DNA from 3 places in the Streptomyces sp. NPDC107575 genome. Region 1 is predicted to be linked to each of the others. Evidence: predicted binding sites of a transcription regulator. Region 1 holds the regulator's gene; each other region holds the start of a gene.
What was found. The regulator HrcA, encoded in region 1, represses chaperone genes, less so after heat shock. The targets are predictions, from matches to a motif close to TTNGCACTCNGNNNNNCNGAGTGCNAA.
Positions count from the first base shown of each region.

Region 2: the regulator HrcA is predicted to act here: its motif matches at 2,484-2,510, upstream of groES (co-chaperone GroES).
Region 3: the regulator HrcA is predicted to act here: its motif matches at 2,635-2,661, upstream of groL (chaperonin GroEL).

Region 1 is NZ_JBVKBG010000003.1:879,575-883,814, reverse strand. It holds gene hemW (radical SAM family heme chaperone HemW) at 1-264, shown strand, start outside; gene ACZ7L4_RS17285 (DUF3097 domain-containing protein) at 552-1,373, opposite strand; gene ACZ7L4_RS17280 (MBL fold metallo-hydrolase) at 1,408-2,145, opposite strand; gene hrcA (heat-inducible transcriptional repressor HrcA) at 2,289-3,305, shown strand; gene dnaJ (molecular chaperone DnaJ) at 3,306-4,240, shown strand, end outside.
Region 2 is NZ_JBVKBG010000004.1:463,835-468,074, forward strand. It holds gene ACZ7L4_RS21800 (THUMP-like domain-containing protein) at 1-735, opposite strand, end outside; gene ACZ7L4_RS21805 (polysaccharide deacetylase family protein) at 818-1,789, shown strand; gene ACZ7L4_RS21810 (polysaccharide deacetylase family protein) at 1,786-2,418, shown strand; gene groES (co-chaperone GroES) at 2,655-2,963, shown strand; gene groL (chaperonin GroEL) at 3,085-4,240, shown strand, end outside.
Region 3 is NZ_JBVKBG010000004.1:130,948-135,187, reverse strand. It holds gene ACZ7L4_RS20170 (DMT family transporter) at 1-297, shown strand, start outside; gene ACZ7L4_RS20165 (hypothetical protein) at 357-644, shown strand; gene groL (chaperonin GroEL) at 880-2,505, opposite strand; gene ACZ7L4_RS20155 (cold-shock protein) at 2,813-3,019, opposite strand; gene ACZ7L4_RS20150 (ubiquitin-like small modifier protein 1) at 3,452-3,727, opposite strand; gene thrC (threonine synthase) at 3,778-4,240, opposite strand, start outside.

The sequences.
Region 1 (4,240 bases):
GCGGCGCTCGCGGAGGGGCGTTCGCCCGGGGCCGGGCGTGAGGCGCTGGCGGAGGAGGACCGCCGGGTCGAGCGGATCCTGCTGGAGCTGCGGCTGCGGGAGGGTTGCCCGTTGTCGCTGCTCAGGCGGGACGGCCTGGCGGCGGCGGAGAGGTCGCTGGCGGATGGCCTCCTGGAACGGGAACCGTTCGCGGCGGGCCGCGCGGTCCTGACGCTGCGAGGGCGCCTGCTGGCGGATGCGGTGGTCCGCGACCTGGTCGACTGACCTCGGGCCGTCGTCTGTGTTGCGGGGCACCGGGGCTTTCTCGCCGTGTCGTGGTGTGGTCCGTCGACTGTGTTGCGCGGTACCGGGGTCTTTCGCCGTGCCGGGGTCGGCGCCCGTAGTACCTGTTGCGCGGCACCGTGCGCCGCCTTGCCCACCCTGCCGCCCAAGGCGGCAGATTGCCCAAGGCGGTACGGCGTCGGTCAGTGCCGACAAATCAAGCCCCGCCGGCGATTGAGGCGCGGGGTCTGGGGCGGAGCCCCAGGGTGCAACGCCGGTGCGGCGGTGGCTTACGCCGGGGCCGTCACGAAGTCGATCAGTTCTTCGACGCGGCCCAGGAGCGCCGGTTCCAGGTCCTTGTAGGAGTGGACCCGCGACAGGATGTGCTGCCACGCCTCCCCCGTGTTCGCCACCCGCCAGCCGAGCGCCCGGCACACCCCCGTCTTCCAGTCCTGCCCGCGCGGGACGCGGGGCCACGCCTCGATGCCCACCGACGAGGGCTTCACCGCCTCCCAGATGTCGATGTACGGGTGACCCACGACCAGCGCGTGCTCACTCGTCACCGACTGGGCGATCCGCCACTCCTTCGAGCCCTGCACCAGGTGGTCCACCAGCACCCCGAGCCGCGCGTCCGGCCCCGGCGCGAACTCGGAGACGACCGCGGGGAGGTCGTCGACGCCCTCGAGGAACTCCACCGCCACGCCCTCGATGCGCAGGTCGTGGCCCCAGACCCGCTCGATGAGCTCGGCGTCGTGCTTGCCCTCCACGTAGATGCGGCCCGCGCGGGCCACCCGGGCGCGGGCACCGGGCACCGCCACCGAACCGGACGCGCTGCGGGCCGGTCGCGTCGGGGCGGGCGCAGAGGGACGTACGAGGGTGACGACCTTGCCGTCGATCATGAAGCCGCGCGGCTCCATCGGGAACACGCGGAGCTTGCCGAAGCGGTCCTCCAGGGTGACCGTCGGCCCCTGCGCCGTCTTCTCCACCCGGATCACCGCTCCGCAGAACCCCGTGGTGACCTCCTCGACGACGAGGTCCGGTTCGGCCGGCACCTCGGGGGTCGGCTTGTTCCGCTTCCACGGGGGAGTCAGGTCGGCAGAGTACTGGCGCATTCGAGGGACGATAAGAGAAGTCCCAGGTCCCCGGCTACGACACGCCGAAACGCGTCGCCAATGTGGCACGTTGCGCGCGGACGAACTCCGCATTCACCACCGAACCGTGCCCCGGCACGTACACCGCGTCCTCGCCACCGAGGTCGAGGAGCCGGTCGAGCGCCGCCGGCCAGTGGTGGGGAGCCGCGTCCGGCCCCGCCTGCGGTTCGCCGGACTCCTCCACCAGGTCGCCGCAGAAGACGATCTCCGGCGTACCAGGAACCAGCACCGCCAGGTCGTGGCCGCTGTGCGCGGGACCGATGTTCGCCAGCAGCACCGTCAGGCCACCCAGGTCGAGCGTCCACTCGCCGCACACCCGGTGCGGCGGCGTGACGAGGATGTCGACCGCCTCGGCCGCCTCCTCCGGGGCGACCCCGTGCCGCACGGCGTCGGCGCGCAGCCCCTCGGCACCGTGCTCGAAGAGGACGTCGACGCCCACCGCCCCGTACACCTCGACCCCCGCGAACGCGGCGGTGCCGAGCACATGGTCGAAATGGGGGTGGGTCAGCGCGACATGCGTCACTCTCCGGTGCGGCCCGAGGAGCGCGCGGGCGTCGGCGCGCAGCCGGGCCCCTTCACGGAGTGAGGATCCCGTGTCGATCAAGAGCGCCGCGTCTTCACCGACCACGAGACCGGTCGTGCAGTCCCATCCGGGCAACCGCACCCGCCCCACGTTCGGCGCCAGCCCCTCCCAGCCCGCCGAGGCCCAGTCGATCCGATGCGCAAGCTCCATACCTCGACGCTAGCGCCCTTGCCGGGCCCGTACCCACCGGCCGTACACTGAGCCGGGGACGATTGGCACTCGCCGACAGGGAGTGCCAAAGCAGGAAGATCGCAAGCGACGAACGCAACGGCTGTTTCTGGAGGTGTGCGCCGATGCTCAATGAACGCAGGCTCGAAGTGCTGCGCGCCATCGTCCAGGACTACGTCGGCACCGAGGAGCCCGTCGGCTCCAAGGCGCTCACCGAGCGGCACAAGCTCGGGGTCTCGCCGGCGACCGTGCGCAACGACATGGCTGCCCTGGAGGACGAGGGATTCATCGCCCAGCCGCACACCAGTGCCGGGCGCATCCCCACCGACAAGGGCTACCGCCTGTTCGTCGACAAGCTCACCGCCGTGAAGCCGATGGCCGCGCCCGAGCGGCGCGCCATCCAGAACTTCCTGGACGGCGCCGTCGATCTCGACGACGTCGTCGGACGCACCGTGCGGCTGCTCGCGCAGCTCACGCGGCAGGTGGCGATCGTCCAGTACCCGTCCCTGACCCGGTCCACCGTGCGCCATGTCGAGCTGCTGTCGCTCGCGCCCGCCCGTCTGATGCTCGTACTGATCACGGACACCGGGCGCGTGGAGCAGCGGATGATCGACTGCCCGGCGCCGTTCGGCGAGACCTCCCTCGCGGACCTGCGGGCCCGGCTGAACAGCCGTGTCGCGGGCCGCAGGTTCGCCGACGTGCCGCAGCTGGTGCAGGACCTGCCCGAGGCCTTCGAGCAGGAGGACCGGGGCACGGTCTCCACGGTGCTCTCCACGCTTCTGGAGACACTCGTCGAGGAGACCGAGGAGCGGCTGATGATCGGCGGTACCGCCAATCTCACTCGCTTCGGACATGATTTTCCCCTCACCATCCGGCCCGTTCTGGAAGCCTTGGAGGAGCAGGTCGTGCTCCTCAAGCTCCTTGGCGAGCTGGGAGATTCGGGCATGGCCGTACGGATCGGTCACGAGAACGCCCATGAGGGACTCAACTCCACGTCCGTCGTGTCGGTCGGCTACGGTTCGGGCGGCGAGGCAGTGGCCAAGCTCGGCGTGGTCGGCCCGACCCGCATGGATTACCCGGGAACGATGGGAGCAGTACGCGCAGTGGCACGTTACGTCGGACAGATCCTGGCGGAGTCGTAAGTGGCCACGGACTACTACGCCGTACTCGGCGTGCGCCGCGACGCTTCCCAGGACGAAATCAAGAAGGCCTTCCGAAGGCTGGCGCGTGAGCTTCACCCGGACGTGAATCCGGACCCGAAGACTCAGGAGCGCTTCAAGGAGATCAACGCCGCCTACGAGGTGCTCTCCGACCCGCAGAAGAAGCAGGTCTACGACCTCGGGGGCGACCCCCTGTCGCAGGCCGGCGGAGGCGGCGGGGCCGGTGGCTTCGGCGCCGGCGGGTTCGGGAACTTCTCGGACATCATGGATGCCTTCTTCGGCACGGCGTCGCAGCGGGGGCCCCGGTCCCGCACGCGCCGTGGTCAGGACGCCATGATCCGGCTCGAGGTCGAGCTGGACGAGGCGGCCTTCGGCACCACCAAGGACATTCAGGTCGACACGGCTGTGGTCTGCACGACCTGCAGCGGTGAGGGCGCCGCGCCCGGCACCTCGGCGCAGACCTGCGACATGTGTCGCGGGCGCGGCGAGGTCTCGCAGGTGACGCGGTCCTTCCTCGGCCAGGTCATGACCTCGCGGCCGTGCCCGCAGTGTCAGGGCTTCGGCACGGTCGTCCCGACGCCGTGCCCCGAGTGCGCGGGCGACGGCCGGATCCGGTCCCGTCGCACGCTCACGGTGAAGATCCCGGCCGGTGTGGACAACGGCACGCGGATCCAGCTCGCGGGCGAGGGCGAGGTCGGCCCCGGTGGCGGCCCCGCCGGTGACCTGTACGTGGAGATCCACGAGCTGCCGCACCCGACGTTCCAGCGGCGCGGCGACGATCTGCACTGCACCGTCACCATCCCGATGACGGCGGCGGCCCTCGGCACGAAGGTGCCGCTGGAGACGCTCGACGGCACGGAGGAGATCGACATCCGGCCCGGCACCCAGTCCGGCCAGTCGGTTCCGCTGCACGGGCG
Region 2 (4,240 bases), on a different contig from region 1:
CCCGAACCAGAGCACCGCCTCCTTCACGTCGCCCCCGTCCGAGATCCACTCCGCGTCGGCCTCCGCCGGGATCGCCTCGTGCGGGATGCCGGGAGCGATCTTCAGCGCGGCACGCGGCGCCTTGAGCGCGGCGGACACGGCCCAGGAGAGCGGCGGCGAGTAGGCCTCAGGGTCGAAGATCCGCCCCCGGCCGCCCCGCCGCGCCGGATCCACGAACACCGCGTCGTACGCGGCTGTGTCCACCTCGGTGACGTCCGCCTCGCGCACCTCGATCATCTCCGCGAGCCCCAGCGCCTCCGCGTTCGCCCGCGCCACCGCGCACGTCAGCGGGTCCCGGTCGACCGCGAGGACCCGGATCCCCGCGCGGGCGAGCGCGATCGCGTCGCCGCCGATGCCGCAGCACAGGTCGGCGACGGACCGCACGCCGAGCCGCTCGAAGGCGCCGGCCCGGTACGCCGCCACGCTCGTCCGCGTCGCCTGCTCCACCCCGTTCGGCGTGAAGTACATCCGGCCCGCGTCCTCGGCGCCGAACTTCGCCACCGCCCGCTGCCGCAGCCGCGCCTGGCCGAGCGCGGCGGAGACGAGCTCGGCCGGGTGCTCGCGGCGCAGCTTCGTGGCGAGGGCGAGTTCCTGGGCCGGATCGTGATCGCGGAGTTCGTCGAGCAGGGCCTGGCCCTCGGGGGACAGGAGGGCGAAGAAGGCGTCGGGCGAAAGGGAGGAGCTCACCAGGCCCATTGTGGGCCAGCCGGGCGACGGTGCACGCCAGGCGGCGGTGTCGGCCCGGGAACGGGCCCGTGAGCTGCCAGGATCCGGCGCCATGCAACTAGTACGACAAAACGAAGAAAGTGTCCGAAAGCTCGCCAGAAGGAGATGTGGAAGCCCCGGCCGGGCTCTCGGCGTCCGCTTCCTCGGCGCGTTGCTCGCCGCCTCCGCCCTCGCCACCGGATGCGCGGGCGGCGACGACACCCAGCCCGCGCGACCGGCCCCCGGCCAACAGGCGCACAAGGGCCTCCAGGGCGCCCCCGCCCGCGCCCTCGACGCGTACGCGACGAAGCTGCGCGCCCAGCGGGCCGCGCTCGTCGCCGCGAGCAAGCGCTGGGGCCTCGCCGACGTACCGCTGACCGCTCCGCCCCCGCCCGCGAAGAAGCCGGCCATCGAGCCCCGCAAGGGCTTCGAGGTCGACGGCCAGAAGAAGCTCGGCCTGCCGCCCGTCTTCACGACGATCCCGACCAAGGACAAGGTCGTCTTCCTCACCATCGACGACGGCGCCGAGAAGGACCCGCGGTTCCTGAAGATGATGAGCGAGCTGCGGATCCCGTACACGGCCTTCCTGACCGACGCCGAGGTCAGGCCGCGGTACGGCTACTTCAAGAAGATGCAGGCCCGCGGCGTCACCCTCAACAACCACACGCTCCACCACCCGTTCCTGCCCGGGCTTTCGTACGCGCGGCAGAAGCAGGAGATCTGCGGGATGCAGGACGTCATCGAGAAGAAGTACGGCAAGCGGCCCACGCTCTTCCGCCCGCCCTTCGGCGACTACAACCGGGACACCCTGCGCGCCGCCAAGGCCTGCGGCATCGAGTACGCCCCGATCTGGAACGCCGAGGCGTTCGTGGACCGCATGGACTACCGCGAGTGGGACCGCAGCATCCATCCGGGCGACATCCTGCTCACGCACTTCCGGGGCCGGAAGGACTGGAAGGGCACGATGCCCGACATGATCCGCAACCTCATGAAGTACCTCACCGACAGGGGGTACGCGGTGGCGCGCCTGGAGGACTACCTGTGACACCGCGCGGGCCGTGGGCGCGGCTGTCCGCCTGCGCCCTGGCCGCCGTGCTGCTCGCCGGGTGCGCGCGGGAGGCCGCCCCGCCGCCGCGTCCCGCGCCGGGCGCCGGGGCGGCGGTCCCGCCGGTCGTCTCCCGCGTCCCGACCGGCGACAAGGTGGTCTTCCTCGCGTACGAGGACGGGGCAGGACGTGACCCCCGTTTCGCCGACCTGATCCGCGACCGGCGCCTCCCGGTCTCGCTGTTCCTCGCGGGCCCCGGCGGGGACGGCCTCGGTGAACTCGGCTCGCTGGGCGCCCGGGTGCAGAACCGCACCCTCACCAGGCCCCTGCTGCCCGGTCTCGGATACGTGGAGCAGCACGCCGAGATCTGCGGCCAGCGCGACCGCGTGCGGGCCCGCTTCGGGGCGGCCCCGCGACTGCTCCACCCGCCCCGGGGCGCGTACGACGGGAACACGCTCCAGGCGGCGGCCGAGTGCGGCGTCGACGCGATCGTCCTGTGGCGCGCGCCTGAGGGCGGCCCGCTGCGACCCGGGGACATCCTCGGGGCCACGGCGGAGACGACCCCGCGCCTGCTGCGCCGCATCGCGGCCGAGGGGTACGAGGTGGCGGCCCTGGAGGACTATCTGTGAGCCGAGCCGGAGCGAGGACCGGAGCGAGGACCGGAGCGAAGACCGGGGCGAAGATCTGCCGTCGATTAGCAGTCCGCTTGACCGAGTGCTAATCGCGGTCATAGTCTCGGCTCTGGCACTCACCAGTGGAGAGTGCCAACAGCGACGGGCAGGTCCGGCACCCGCGACGACGGATCCACCTGGTCGCCACCCCAGACTGTTAACCCCGTGAGATCTCCGAAGGGGGAGACCGGATCGTGACGACCTCCAGCTCCAAGGTTGCCATCAAGCCGCTCGAGGACCGCATTGTGGTCCAGCCGCTCGACGCCGAGCAGACCACGGCCTCTGGCCTGGTCATTCCGGACACCGCGAAGGAGAAGCCCCAGGAGGGCGCCGTCCTCGCCGTGGGTCCCGGCCGCTTCGAGAACGGCGAGCGCCTTCCGCTCGACGTCAAGGTCGGCGATGTCGTGCTCTACAGCAAGTACGGCGGCACCGAGGTGAAGTACAACGGCGACGAGTACCTCGTCCTCTCGGCTCGCGACGTGCTCGCGATCGTCGAGAAGTAATTCACCCAAGCTTTCCCAGCTTCACTGAAGCAGAATGCTTTGAACCGCGCCCCTGGCCCCCGCTGATAATGCCGGGTGCGAGGGGCGCGGTTCGCTTTTTCGAGAGGACTGACTCAGCTCCATGGCGAAGATCCTGAAGTTCGACGAGGACGCCCGTCGCGCCCTCGAGCGCGGCGTCAACAAGCTTGCCGACACGGTCAAGGTGACGATCGGCCCCAAGGGTCGCAACGTCGTCATCGACAAGAAGTTCGGCGCCCCCACCATCACCAACGACGGCGTCACGATCGCCCGTGAGGTCGAGGTCGAGGACCCGTACGAGAACCTCGGCGCGCAGCTGGTGAAGGAGGTGGCGACCAAGACCAACGACATCGCGGGTGACGGTACGACCACCGCCACCGTGCTCGCCCAGGCCCTGGTCAAGGAAGGCCTGCGCAACGTCGCCGCCGGTGCCTCCCCCGCCGCCCTGAAGAAGGGCATCGACGCCGCGGTCAAGGCCGTGTCCGAGGACCTCCTCGCGACCGCCCGCCCGATCGACGAGAAGTCCGACATCGCCGCCGTCGCCGGTCTGTCCGCCCAGGACAACCAGGTCGGCGAGCTCATCGCCGAGGCGATGGACAAGGTCGGCAAGGACGGTGTCATCACCGTCGAGGAGTCCAACACCTTCGGCCTGGAGCTCGACTTCACCGAGGGCATGGCCTTCGACAAGGGCTACCTGTCCCCGTACTTCGTCACCGACCAGGAGCGTATGGAGGCTGTCCTCGACGACCCGTACATCCTGATCCACCAGGGCAAGATCGGCTCGATCCAGGACATGCTCCCGCTCCTGGAGAAGGTCATCCAGAACGGTGGTTCCAAGCCGCTCCTGATCATCGCCGAGGACGTCGAGGGCGAGGCCCTGTCGACCCTGGTCGTGAACAAGATCCGCGGCACGTTCAACGCCGTCGCGGTCAAGGCCCCCGGCTTCGGTGACCGCCGCAAGGCGATGCTGCAGGACATGGCCACCCTCACCGGTGCCACCGTCATCGCCGAGGAGGTCGGCCTCAAGCTCGACCAGGCCGGTCTCGAGGTGCTGGGCACCGCGCGCCGCGTGACGATCACCAAGGACGACACCACCATCGTCGACGGTGGCGGCAAGTCCGAGGACGTCCAGGGCCGCGTCGCGCAGATCAAGGCCGAGATCGAGAACACGGACTCGGACTGGGACCGCGAGAAGCTGCAGGAGCGCCTGGCCAAGCTGGCCGGCGGCGTCTGCGTCATCCGCGTCGGTGCCGCGACCG
Region 3 (4,240 bases), on a different contig from region 1:
GCCTTCGAGATCGCCTACGCCCTGGCAGTGGGAGGCAGCCAGGGCTTCACCGTGCTCTCCTGGTCACTGATCGCGGTCACCTTCTTCCTTCTGACACTCTTCGCCCTGAGCCTCGCCCTGCGCACCATCGACGTAGGCATCGGATACGCCGTGTGGGCCGGCATCGGCGCCGTCGGAGCGGCCCTGCTCGGCCCGGTCTTCTTCGACGAGACCCTCACCCCGGTCAAGGGCCTCTGGCTCACCCTGATCATCGGCGGCGTCGTCTGGCTCAAACTCTCGGACCGCCCCCAGCGGTGACGGTCACGGACGAGGGCGCTGAACATGCGGCCTCCACGGGCCTGCCCCATGCTGGGCCCATGGCTGACAGCACCCTTTCGAAGATCTCCTGGACCGAGTTCCGCCCGGACCGGCGCCGGCTGACCGCGGGGGCCGCGCTCACCGGGGTCGGCACACTCACGGCGATGGCCGGGGTCGGCGTCCTCGTCTACGAACTGGCCCGCGCGGGCCGCAGCTGGACCGGAACCTGGGAGGTTCCCCCGTCCGAGCTCGCCTCCCGCGCCCTCCACCAGGCGCAGGCCGCCGCCACCAGCGCGGGGCGCGCGGGGCGCGACACCTGGAAGTCCTTCCAGGAGAACGCCGCGTAGACGCCCCCCGCACGGGGCTCCGCCCCGGACCCCGCGCCTCAAGCGCCGGCGGGGCTGGATTTTACCCACTCGCCGCAGGGGCTTGATTTTTCAAGCCCCTGCGGCGATTGAGCAGCGGGGTCCGGGGCGGAGCCCCGTGCGGGGGGGGCGCAACGAAAAACGCCCGAGGGCGGCACCGACTCGCGAAGAGTCGGTGCCGCCCTCGGGGTTACGGACGGGCTGAACCGCGAGCGGCTCAGAAGTCCATGTCACCGCCCGGCATGCCGCCACCGGCCGGCGCAGCGCCCGCCTTCTCCGGCTTGTCGGCGATGACGGCCTCGGTGGTGAGGAAGAGCGCGGCGATGGACGCGGCGTTCTGCAGCGCGGAGCGCGTGACCTTCGCCGGGTCGATGATGCCCTCGGCGATCATGTCGACGTAGTCACCCGTCGCGGCGTTCAGACCGTGACCGACGGTCAGGTTGCGCACCTTCTCCACGACGACGCCACCCTCGAGACCACCGTTGACGGCGATCTGCTTGAGCGGGGCCTCGAGCGCGAGCTTCACGGCGTTGGCGCCGGTCGCCTCGTCACCCTCGAGCTCCAGCTTGTCGAAGACCGCGGAGGCCTGCAGCAGGGCCACGCCACCACCGGCGACGATGCCCTCCTCGACGGCCGCCTTCGCGTTGCGAACGGCGTCCTCGATGCGGTGCTTGCGCTCCTTGAGCTCGACCTCGGTGGCCGCGCCCGCCTTGATGACGGCCACGCCGCCGGCGAGCTTGGCGAGGCGCTCCTGGAGCTTCTCGCGGTCGTAGTCCGAGTCGCTGTTCTCGATCTCGGCACGGATCTGGTTGACGCGACCCTGGACCTGGTCGCTCTCACCGGCGCCGTCGACGATCGTCGTCTCGTCCTTGGTGATGACGACCTTGCGGGCGCGGCCGAGCAGGTCGAGACCGGCGTTCTCGAGCTTGAGGCCGACCTCCTCGGAGATGACCGTGCCGCCCGTGAGGATGGCGATGTCGCCGAGCATGGCCTTGCGGCGGTCACCGAAGCCCGGGGCCTTGACGGCGACGGACTTGAAGGTGCCACGGATCTTGTTGACGACCAGGGTCGACAGGGCCTCGCCCTCGACGTCCTCGGCGATGATCAGCAGCGGCTTGCCGGACTGCATGACCTTCTCGAGCAGCGGAAGGAGGTCCTTCACGTTGCCGATCTTCGAGTTGACGATCAGGATGTACGGGTCCTCGAGCGAGGCCTCCATACGCTCCATGTCGGTGGCGAAGTACGCCGAGATGTAGCCCTTGTCGAAGCGCATGCCCTCGGTGAGCTCGAGCTCCAGACCGAAGGTCTGGGACTCCTCGACCGTGATGACGCCTTCCTTGCCGACCTTGTCCATGGCCTCGGCGATGAGCTCGCCGATCTGGGTGTCGGCGGCCGAGATGGAGGCGGTGGAGGCGATCTGCTCCTTGGTCTCCACCTCCTTGGCCTGCTCGAGGAGGGCGGCGGAGACGGCCTCGGTGGCGCGCTCGATGCCGCGCTTGAGGGCCATCGGGTTGGCGCCGGCGGCTACGTTGCGAAGGCCTTCGCGAACGAGCGCCTGGGCCAGGACGGTCGCGGTCGTCGTGCCGTCACCGGCGACGTCGTCCGTCTTCTTCGCGACCTCCTTGACCAGCTCGGCGCCGATCTTCTCGTACGGGTCCTCGAGCTCGATCTCCTTGGCGATGGACACACCATCGTTGGTGATCGTGGGGGCGCCCCACTTCTTCTCGAGGACGACGTTGCGACCCTTGGGGCCCAGGGTCACCTTGACGGCGTCGGCGAGCTGGTTCATGCCGCGCTCGAGGCCGCGCCGTGCCTCCTCGTCGAACGCGATGATCTTGGCCATGTGAAGTGGTCCTCCCGGACGGGGTGGCTAACGCAAAAGGACCGTGCTGGTGCCCGCGACGGACGGCCTGCGCGCCTTGTGGTTCCTTGCCCCACCCGGCCTGCGGACCTCACCGACCCGATCCAAGTTTTGTCACTCTCACTCGGAGAGTGCTAAGCCCAATGATTAGCACTCGACCCCTGCGAGTGCAAGGTGCTCTCCTGAACGCGAACGCCACCGGGGCAGCACGAAGGGCCCGCCCCCGGTCAACCGGGAGACGAGCCCTCCATGACGTGCGACGTACAAGCTTGCAGTCTGACGCGCGCGTTCAGCCGGCGGCCACGCGGACCATGTCGGCCTGCGGCCCCTTCTGGCCCTGCGAGATCTCGAACTCGACCCGCTGCCCCTCCTCGAGGGTGCGGTAGCCGTCCATCTGAATCGCGCTGTAGTGGACGAAAACATCCGCACCACCGTCGACCGCGATGAAGCCGTACCCCTTCTCCGCGTTGAACCACTTGACGGTGCCCTGAGCCATGCCTAACTCCCCTATTACTGGCCCTTGCGCAGGACCGCACTTCGCGGACCCGGGTCAGACCTCACGCCCCATGGGATATGGGGGTGTGCGCCGGAACGCGTCGACCGCGGCTGAATGTATCTGCCCAACTGCCGTCTGCAACAGGTCAATCGGACGAGAATTCTGGGCACGCCAGATCGGGGAAACCGGGCCAACTCACCGGATCCCCGGGCAAGTCGGGCCGCGTAAATGCCGTAAAAGGCCCGAAAGGGCTGGGCACTTTGGCTGCTTCTTGTCGGGCGACGGGCGAGAACTCATATGCGCCCGTCATGCACCGCTCGCGGAAACGCAGCAGCTTCCCCAACTGTACCGCGCTCAACCATGCAGAATTGCCCCCTCCGCTTCTCTCGCGGAGGGGGCAATTCGGATAACTCTGTGTAGACCTACAAAAGATCAGCCGCCCGCGACGGCGGGAATGATCGAGACCCCGGCGCCGTCCGGCGTCGCCGTCTCCAGGCCCTGCTCGAAGCGGACGTCGTCGTCGTTCACGTAGACGTTCACGAAGCGGCGCAGCTTGCCCTGGTCGTCGAGGACGCGGGCGGCGATGCCGGTGTGGTTCTTCTCGAGGTCGGCGATGACATCGGCGAGGGTCGCGCCCTCGGCGGCGACCTCGGCCTGGCCGCCGGTGTAGGTGCGCAGGATGGTGGGGATGCGAACGTTGACGCTCATGCGGTGACTCCCGGTGCTACAAGTTCGGTTGGCTCAGTGATCGGCTGGGCTCAGTGGTCGGCGGCGAGACCGGCGTCGCGGAACGCGTCCAGGCTCGGCCGGATGGTGGCGGTGGCCTGCGAGGACTCGGCGACCGCGTCGAGGGTCTTGAGCCCGTCGCCCGTGTTCAGGACCACCGTGGTGAGCGACGGGTCGATCTGGCCCGCCTCGATGAGCTTCTTCGTGACGCCCAGGGTCACACCGCCGGCCGTCTCCGCGAAGATGCCCTCCGTGCGCGCGAGCAGCTTGATCGCGTCGACGACCTGCTCGTCGTTCACGTCCTCCACGGCGCCGCCGGTGCGGCGCGCGATGTCGAGGACGTACGGGCCGTCGGCGGGGTTGCCGATGGCGAGGGACTTGGCGATGGTCGTCGGCTTCTGCGGGCGGACCACGTCGTGGCCGCCCTTGTAGGCGACGGAGACCGGGGAGCAGCCCTCGGCCTGGGCGCCGAAGAGCTTGTACGGCTTGTCCTCG